DNA from 3 places in the Bacillus coreaensis genome. Region 3 is predicted to be linked to each of the others. Evidence: riboswitches for the same ligand, from Rfam matches in the RefSeq annotation. Region 3 holds a riboswitch; each other region holds the start of a gene.
What was found. A riboswitch is a leader RNA that binds a small molecule or an ion and turns the genes downstream of it on or off. The one in region 3 is predicted to bind glycine.
Positions count from the first base shown of each region.

Region 1: another riboswitch for glycine. It lies ahead of gcvT (glycine cleavage system aminomethyltransferase GcvT); the one in region 3 lies ahead of ACQ5H4_RS12505 (ACT domain-containing protein).
Region 2: another riboswitch for glycine. It lies ahead of ACQ5H4_RS18050 (amino acid permease); the one in region 3 lies ahead of ACQ5H4_RS12505 (ACT domain-containing protein).

Region 1 is NZ_JBOCCY010000005.1:266,066-269,350, forward strand. It holds gene ACQ5H4_RS10610 (DEAD/DEAH box helicase) at 1-1,098, opposite strand, end outside; glycine riboswitch at 1,266-1,357, shown strand; gene gcvT (glycine cleavage system aminomethyltransferase GcvT) at 1,504-2,610, shown strand; gene gcvPA (aminomethyl-transferring glycine dehydrogenase subunit GcvPA) at 2,628-3,285, shown strand, end outside.
Region 2 is NZ_JBOCCY010000014.1:40,912-44,196, reverse strand. It holds gene ACQ5H4_RS18060 (Crp/Fnr family transcriptional regulator) at 1-352, shown strand, start outside; gene ACQ5H4_RS18055 (HD-GYP domain-containing protein) at 523-1,473, shown strand; glycine riboswitch at 1,642-1,718, shown strand; gene ACQ5H4_RS18050 (amino acid permease) at 1,870-3,216, shown strand.
Region 3 is NZ_JBOCCY010000007.1:21,844-25,128, forward strand. It holds gene ACQ5H4_RS12500 (PFL family protein) at 1-1,168, opposite strand, end outside; gene ACQ5H4_RS12505 (ACT domain-containing protein) at 1,186-1,461, opposite strand; glycine riboswitch at 1,552-1,629, opposite strand; gene ACQ5H4_RS12510 (ABC transporter substrate-binding protein) at 2,150-3,121, shown strand; gene ACQ5H4_RS12515 (sugar ABC transporter ATP-binding protein) at 3,210-3,285, shown strand, end outside.

The sequences.
Region 1 (3,285 bases), on a different contig from region 3:
TTCAAGCGCTTTTACCGCCTTGGAATTCGTATGTACGGCGTTTACCTTCTCGATTAAATATGTGATTTGATCTTGATATTCCTTTGATGGGTTTTCCTTCTTTTCAAGCATATTTTTTAATGTGAAAAAGACTGCTTCTCTACTACTGCATGCTTCTCTTTGCAGAGTCATGACTGAGAAAGCGGATGTGGTTGTCCAGTCTCCCTCTGACCGTAGTTCAGTAACAGAATCATACAAGTCCTGCTCTTCCTTAGTAAGCTCAATAGGAATAGTTTCAACTTGTCTTTTCGTCCATTCAATACCTGTGTCTGCTCGACGATTTCTGATCATCACTTTATTTACAAGCTCTTTTAAATGTTCATTATCGTTGATATCTCGGGAATCTTTTTTATATTTTTCATTAAATACAGATTCATTTCCTAAATGGCCTGGTTTTAAAAGTGAGACAAGGTTGAAAATCTCGCCAATTCGATTTTGAATTGGGGTTGCTGTTAGAAGTAAGCAGAATTTTTTCTTTAAGCTTTGTACAAATTCATAGTTTTTTGTTTTATTGTTTTTTAATTTATGTGCTTCATCAATAATAATAAGATCATAATCTTGAGAGAGAATGATTTCTCTATGGGGAGCCCGTTTCGCTGTATCAATAGAAGATACGACCACATCACACTGTTCCCACACATAGCTTTTACGTTGAGAAACTGCCGGAATATAAAACTTACTTGTTAACTCATATGACCATTGGGTCACAAGGGAGGCGGGTACAAGAATGAGGACTTTTTTTACAAGACCTCTGATCATGTATTCTTTTAAAATAAGTCCTGCTTCAATCGTTTTCCCTAGACCTACCTCATCTGCAAGGATAGCTTTTCCGTTCATGTTTTCAACTACTTGCTTGGCCACTTCTAACTGATGGGGAAGCGGTGTTAATTGAGGAAGATGTTTGGGAGCTTGTAATCCCTCAAAATTATCAATAACCGTATGTTTTTCAACTTCTACCGCTAGTTTATATAACTCAAAGTTCCCCCAAGGGCCATCATTTGAAATTTTCTCTACCAGCCCCTCCTGCCAAGTGGAATCAAACTCAATCTCTACCGTCATAAAAACAACTCCCTTTTTGATCGATAAATATATTGCCGTATGGGTTTCGAAATGGTAGGATGTTAATATCTTAAAAGTTTTGAAATTTGTCACATTATAATTTATTTTGACGAATGTTCTATAAGTACAGCTTAGTATTATCCAAATTGGGAATTTTTATAATGCGAATGAGAACAAGGGGAGAGACTACTTCAAAGTAGCGCCGAAGGAGCAAACAAAAATTTGTGAATCTCTCAGGCAAAAGAACTCTTGTTTGACGCAACTCTGGAGAGCGCTTCATTCATTTGAAGCCACCAAAGGGGACAGCCAAACGGTAAACTTTCAGGTGCCAGGACAGAGACCTTTCTTAAGTAAAGAGGGGGGTCTCTGTCCTTTTTTTTATGATTTTATAAGGGGGAAATAATAGTGGCGCAACTTAAAAGAACACCGCTTTTTGATGTGTATCAGAAGTATGGTGGGAAAACCATTGACTTTGGAGGATGGGAACTGCCTGTACAATTTTCAAGCATTAAAGAAGAACATGAGGCTGTAAGAACGAAGGCAGGTTTGTTCGATGTTTCTCATATGGGAGAAGTTGAAGTGAAAGGGACAGACAGTTTGGCCTTCCTTCAAAAAATGATGACCAATGATGTATCAAAGCTGCAAATTGGTGGTGCCCAATATACTGCTATGTGCTACGAGAATGGTGGTACGGTCGATGATCTTCTAATCTATAAATTGAATGACGACCATTATTTGCTTGTTGTAAATGCTTCTAATATTGAAAAAGACTTCACATGGTTAAACGATCATGTTGAAGGGGATGTAACGCTTCTGAATCTTTCTGAACAAATGGGCCAGCTAGCTCTTCAAGGCCCGCTTGCTGAACAGGTTCTTCAGAAACTAGTTGAAACAGTGGAGCTTTCGACAATTGGATATTTTAAATTTCAAGAGAAAGTAAAGATTGGAGGAAAAGAGGCACTTGTTTCAAGAACTGGGTATACCGGAGAAGATGGTTTTGAGGTGTACTGTAATAGTGAAGATGCGACTTACCTATGGGAAAAAATTCTTGAGGTAGGTAAAGAAGAAGGCGTTCTTCCATGTGGCTTAGGCGCTCGTGATACTCTGCGCTTCGAGGCTAATTTGGCCCTGTATGGTCAGGAGCTTTCTTCCTCGATTTCTCCGCTAGAAGCGGGTATTGGTTTCGCTGTGAAAGTAAATAAGGAAGAAGATTTTATTGGGAAGCAAGCTTTAAAGCAACAAAAGGAAGCTGGAGTTCCTCGAAAACTAATAGGCATTGAAATGATTGACCGAGGCATCCCAAGACATGGATATCCGGTGTATGTGGGTGAACAACTTGTAGGAGAAGTAACGACTGGAACACAATCACCTACGTTGAAAAGAAACATTGGCTTAGCGTTAGTGGATTCAGCAGTCGTAACTAGAGAGTCGGAGCTAACCATTGAGATTCGTGGGAAACGCTTGAAGGTAAAAGTGGTACCAACACCATTTTATAAAAGGGAAAAGAAATAAGGGGAGGAACAAACGTCATGAAGCATCGCTACTTACCAATGACAGAAACCGATAAAAAAGCCATGCTAGAAGAAATCGGAATTTCCGATGTTCAGGAGCTTTTTAACGATATTCCAGAAAGTGTTCAGTTTAAGGGAGAATATAAGATTAAAAAAGCTAAATCGGAGACAGCCTTATTAAAAGAATTAACAACCTTGGCTGCTAAAAATGCCGACTTACGCTCACATACTTCTTTTTTAGGGGCAGGTGTGTATGATCACTACATGCCGGTTATTGTTGATCATGTTCTTTCTCGTTCAGAATTTTACACAGCGTATACACCATATCAACCAGAAATCTCACAAGGTGAGTTACAGGCAATCTTTGAATTTCAAACAATGATTTGTGAATTAACAGGTATGGACGTTGCAAACTCTTCAATGTACGACGGGGGTACTGCTTTGGCAGAAGCAGCGATGCTAAGCTCTGGTCATACGAAGCGTAAAAAGGTGCTTCTCTCTAGTACGGTACATCCAGAAACAAAGGATGTAGTCAAGACGTATGCTAAAGGACAATACGTAGAAGTCGTAGAGATTCCATACAAAGATGGTGTGACTGATTTGGATGCTTTAAAGAGCGAAATGGGTGATGATATTGCAGCCGTTATCGTTCAATATCCAAACTTCTTTGGAAGAA
Region 2 (3,285 bases), on a different contig from region 3:
TGACATAATCATGGAAGCAAATCCGGAAATCTCTTTAAAATTATTAAAAGCTTTGACAAAGAGATTAGCACATACAGAAACGCTCGTGCAAAACTTAGCAACCAAGGATCCTGAAGTGAGGATTGCCCATATGATTCTAGAATTTTGTCAAAAGTTTGGAACAAAGAAAAGTGACGGAATTCTTATAGAACTCCCGATAACAAGAGAAGAAGTGGCAAGCTATGTAGGGGTAACACGAGAAACAATTAGTCGTAAATTTAGTAAGTTCGAGAGTCTGGGTTTAATTTCTCAACAAGGAAATAAAAAACTATTAGTAAAAGACTATCTAACCTTCAGAGAATATATACAATAATTACAAAGGGCGCACCAAGGCCATCCCCCATTTCTTTGAAAATATCATACAACTGTTAATCTTTTAAAAAAATGCACCTTAGAGGCATTTTTAATTTTTTTAAGGTTTTCTTAAGGTTTTTCTTTAATAATTACTGAAGTTTGAGTGAAGTAATTAGGAGAAGGTGTATTATGAAATCTAGGTGGTCGGTTTGGTTAGAAAGAACAGATATTTACCGTTGGTTATTTGGTGCAACGGTTATCCTTTATTTTTTTAGTGGTGACTATATAAATAATCGAGATATTTTCATGTTATTTACTTTAATTATACTCTGTCTTTCCGCATTTTCATTTCGAAAAGTGTGGATACAAGTTTTCACTAGTGGGATTATTTCATTTATAGGGGCTTACCATGTACCCGATTTCGATATTCAGTTAACTATTCTTCAATGGATTTGGTACTTTGTCATGGCCACGTTTATCATGATTCTTATTGAAAAATATATCTCTGAAAAGAGAAATATGATTGATCTTATCACTTCTTTAGCCAATACATTAGATTCGAGAGATAATTATACAGCTTTCCATTCGAATAATGTTGCGAATTATTCAAAAGCGATCGCGGAAGAGTTAAAACTTAAGCAAACCGTTTGCAAGAATATTTATATCGGTGGATTGCTTCATGATATAGGGAAAATTGGTATTTCAGAAAATGTACTTAATAAATCTTCAAAATTAACCACGGACGAATTTATACATATTAAAGAGCATCCGTCTATTGGTTATGAACTCGTGAAACATATTAAACCGTTTGAGAAGAGTGGGGTATTAAATATGATTTTATACCATCATGAACGCTATGACGGTAAGGGATATCCAAATGGGTTAAAGGGAGAGGAAATCCCATTAGAAGCCCGTATTATGGCAGTTGCTGATGCATTTGATGCAATGACCTCACATCGTGTGTATCGTGAAGCACGGAGGTTAGAATATACATTACATGAGCTGCAAAAAGAAAGAGGAAAACAATTTGATCCTGTCGTAGTAGATGCCTTTTTAAAAAGGATTGGGAGAATAACAAATATGAGTCTATATCCAAGCAAACAATCAGAAGGATCACCTTCTCAAAAAGTAGGTTCATAATGTAGTTTGATCATCATATCACAAAAATATTCTTGACCAACTAAAAGAATACTGATAAAATTACAAATTATTGTACGATAATAGCTTAGGAGTTTGTTGAAAAAACAAATCTAGGCTATAAATTAAATATATAAGCAAGCTATGAATGTTATGGGTCAAACTATAACAGGAGCGGCTTCTGGAGAGATCGCGTACTGCGACGCCGAAGGGTTCACAATCTCAGGCAAAAGGACAGAAGAGTATAGATACTATTTGGTATGAATGTAAGTTCTATTTGTCATTTAACCATGTGTATTTGTTATTCTGACGTTTTTAGAGATTGGGGGAACCCCAGTCTCTTTTTTTATGGCTATTATTCTTACAATAATGATTAGAGAGAAAACGGAGGAATTTCAAGTGGCACAGCATGAGTTAAAAAGGGAACTGAAAAATCGTCATGTACAGTTAATCGCAATTGGCGGAACGATTGGTACTGGCTTATTTTTAGGTTCAGGAAAAGCAATTTCATTAGCAGGTCCCTCTATCATCTTAGCTTATTTAATTGTGGGGATAGCAACCTTTTTTGTTATGAGAGCATTAGGGGAGCTGTTGTTATCAAATGCAGGTTATCAATCGTTTACTGATTTTGCGGTAGATTATATCGGACCGTGGGCAGGCTTTGTAACAGGGTGGACGTACTGGTTCTGCTGGATAATGACGGCTATGGCCGATGTTATTGCAGTTGGAATGTATGTGCAGTATTGGTTTGATATCCCACAATGGGTACCAGCACTCATCTGTTTAATTATTTTATTAGGGTTGAATCTATTAACAGTAAAGCTTTTTGGAGAATTAGAATTTTGGTTTGCCATTATTAAAGTTGTAACCATTCTGGCTTTAATAGTTATTGGGGTTGTTTTACTAGTTATTGGATTTAAAACAGAGGCAGGAACGGTTTCTGTACAAAATTTATGGCAACACGGAGGATTTTTCCCGAATGGAATTAGCGGCTTTTTGTTTTCTTTCCAAATGGTCGTATTTGCTTTTGTTGGAGTAGAGTTGGTTGGTGTATCAGCTGCAGAAACAGCTGATCCAAAGAAAAATATTCCTTCAGCCATTAACAAAATTCCTTTAAGAATTCTGTTCTTTTATGTGGGTGCATTAATTGTTCTGCTTAGTATAAATCCATGGAATCAGTTGAATGCAGATACAAGTCCCTTTGTTAAGACCTTTACTTTAGTAGGTATTCCCGTTGCGGCCGGAATTATTAACTTTGTTGTATTAACTTCTGCTGCATCTGCGAGTAATAGTGGATTATTCTCTACAAGTCGTATTATGTATAACTTAGGGCGTCAAAACGGTGGAACGGGTAAGCTTGCAAAATTAAACAAAAATGCAGTTCCAAGTAATGCATTACTTATTTCAACGGTCATTGTTTCTATAGGAACTCTACTTAGTAAACTGATCCCCGAGCAAGCCTTTGGAATTGTGACGACCATTAGTGCGATTTGTTTCATTTGGGTGTGGAGCATTATATTGATCTCTCATATTAGATATAAAAAAACTCGTCCAGATTTACACCAAAAATCAATATTCAAAGCTCCTCTAACACCATTTATTAACTATGTCGTACTAACTCTTTTTGCGTTTATTTTACTAGTGATGCTTATTTCAGAATCTACTCGTTCAGCATTAATGTTGACCCCATTATGGTTTGTTCTATTATTTGTTTTGTATTTCTTTAAAAGTAAGAGATCGGTGTAATAGTAAGACACTTTGTCGATAGACAAGGTGTTTTTTATTTTTATTCAACTGTTTACAACATAAAAAACA
Region 3 (3,285 bases):
CCGCTTCATCTGCAATCATTGCGGAAAGGGTAGCAGGGGTAACATCTCCTGTTATAGCAATCATATCAAGGCCCACTGAACAGACGCATGTCATTGCTTCAAGCTTTGATAAACTTAAAGCACCGTCGATAATTCCTCGAATCATTCCATTATCTTCACTGACCGGGATAAAAGCACCGCTTAATCCACCAACATAAGAACTGGCCATAGCTCCACCTTTTTTTACCGCATCATTCATGAGGGCCAAGGCTGCAATCGTTCCATGAGTACCCACGCGCTCAAGACCAATTTCCTCTAAAATTTCTGCCACACTATCATTAATGGCGTTGGTAGGAGCCAAAGAGAGGTCCATAATTCCAAACGGAATTCCGAGCCTCTCGGCTACCACTCTACCAATAAGCTCACCTGCACGTGTAATCTTGAACGCTGTTTTTTTAATAATATCAGATACTTCTCCAAGGTCAGCTTGTGGGTGTTTTTTTAACGCGTTCAATACGACACCAGGGCCGCTAACACCAACGTTAATAACAACTTCTCCTTCTCCAGCTCCATGAAAAGCTCCTGCCATAAATGGATTATCTTCAACAGGATTACAAAATACGACTAGCTTAGCACAAGCTATTCCATTTTGATCCTTTGTCCGCTCAGCTGCTTCTTTGATAATATAACCTAATTGCTTAACCGCATCCATATTGATACCGGTACGAGTGGTGGCCACTGAAACAGAGGAGCAAACTCGCTCTGTTACACTAAGGGCTTCTGGCAAAGCTTTAAGTAGGGTCTCATCACCTTTAGAAAATCCTTTGTGAACAAGAGCAGAGAATCCTCCGATAAAATCTACACCTAATTGCTTTGCGGCTAGGTCAAGCGTTTTTGCAAGCTCCACGGTTTGTTCAACGGTTGCACATCCTAGGATTTCAGCAATCGGGGTAATAGATATACGCTTATTAATAATCGGAACGCCAAATTCCTTTTCTGCTTCTTCTGCTACTTTCGTTAAATCCTTCGCATAAGTAGTTATTTTATGAAATACATTTTGCTGCATTTTATCGAAATCTGAATCCGCACAATCACGGAGACTGATTCCCATTGTTACTGTTCGGATATCAAGGTTTTCCATTTGAACCATTCGTATTGTTTGAAGGATTTCATCCATTGCAATTGTCATATACAGTCACCACCTAACTAAATTCTATGCATTGCTTGAAAAATCTCTTCAAGCTGAATGTTTATTTTTAAGTCCATTTCCTCTCCAACTAAATCCAGTTGGTCACGGAGTTTTGACAAATTTTCATTTCCAGTCACGTCAATAATCATCATCATGGTAAAAAAGTCTTGTAAAATAGTTTGGCTGATATCCAAAATATTCATATTATTTTCAGCGAGAATAGTTGTCACTTTTGATATAATGCCAACCTTGTCCTTTCCAATCACACTTACCACTGCACGTCTTCTTTCCATTCGTTCCACCTCATTGTTTTTTTGAAATAAAAAAAGATTGGAGTATCTCCAATCTCGGGTAAGAAGAGTGTGCAAAATATTATTATGCAAACATTCTCTTCTGTCCTTTTGCCTGAGATTGTGAATCCTTCGGCGCCGCATACATACGGTCTCTCCAGAAGCTGCTCCGGTAATAGTATGATCCACTACCATCATGGCGGCTGTATTGAATTAAGTTAGATATTATCAATAAATAATAATTCAGTCAATTAAAATTTGTGAAAAATAAAAAAAGACCATATTGATTTTGACTTTTCTGAAAATTGTTATTGAAAAATGGTAAAAAAGAACATATAATCAAAAATGAGCATAAACGAGCAAAAACATCCACGTTTATGAATGAATGTAAACGATTTATGAAAGCGCTCTATTTTTGGAGGTGAGGCTTATACATAATAAAGGAAAAATCTACTAAATACTGAATTTCTATTTTCCGGTAACAAAAAAGCAAGAAAAAAGTACGATTCAGGGGAACCCACGACCAAATGGAAAAAAACCCCTAAATCATACCTCTATTTGAGTATGCCTAAAATTCTTTAGAATTTTAGAACTCATTTTTATGGTATGGCAAAACAAACTTTTTTTCAAGATTTGTATTTTGAAAAACAACTATTATTTTAGGAAATTATTATTTGGAGGTTTTGATACCATGAAAAGTATGAAGAAATTTCACATTATATTATTCGTATTACTCTTAACTTTATTAAATGCTTGTAGCAGTGGAGAGAGCTCTTCAACCAATGCTACGGATGAAAATAATACTGATGATAAAGAAAAACAACTAAAGATTGGGTTGACCGTTCCAACTTTAGGGAATCCATTCTTCGTAGCCATGTCCAAAGGGGCTGAAGAAGTTGCTGCTAAGTATGATGCTGAAGTCATTACAGTGAGTGCAGATCATGATCTGGCAAAGCAAACGGCTCAAATTGAAGATTTTATTACAAAGAAAGTGGATCTCATTTTACTAAGTCCATTTGATTCGGCTGGGATTGCAGGTGCAGTTAGTCAAGCAAAAGCAGCTGGAATTCCGGTTGTCGCTCTTGACGGTTTTGCAGAAGGTGGTATCGACTCAGTTGTGATGTCAGATAATGTTCAAGCGGGGAGATTAGCTGCCGAGTACCTAGTAGAGCAATTGAATGAAAAAGGAAATATTGTCATTATTGATGGACCTCCGGTATCAGCTGTCACAGATCGAATTAAGGGCTTTAATGAAGTGATAAGCAAATATCCTGACATTAAAGTGGTTGCTAACCAGAACGGTGAAGGTAACCGTGAGAAGGCGCTAACTGTAATGGAAGGAATATTATCCGCAAATAAGAAAATTGATGCCGTTTTTACCATTAATGACGAAGAAGCTGTCGGAGTACAAATTGCTCAAGAACAAGCTGGAAGAGAAGATGAGTTCTTTCTCGTAAGTGTTGATGGTGCTCCTGCTGCAGTTGATGCACTGAATAAAGGTGGTAGCTTTGCGGGTACTTCAGCACAGTTCCCTAATCAAATGGTGATTGATGGTGTAGCTTTAGCATTAAAAATAATAGATGGAGAGAAAGTAGATTCAGAAGTTCTTATCCCTACTGAATTCATTACTCAAGAAAATGTTGATTCATATAGTGGGTGGTAATCCATACCCCTCGGAATGAAAAGATAAACATAGTGCTCTAATATCGAGCACTATGTTTACACCAAATGTAATGTAGGGAGGGGCAGTAATGAACGGAACGAAAGAGAAACAAACGAAGCATCAATCTATAAATGAACAACCTATTATGAGTATGAAGGATGTAT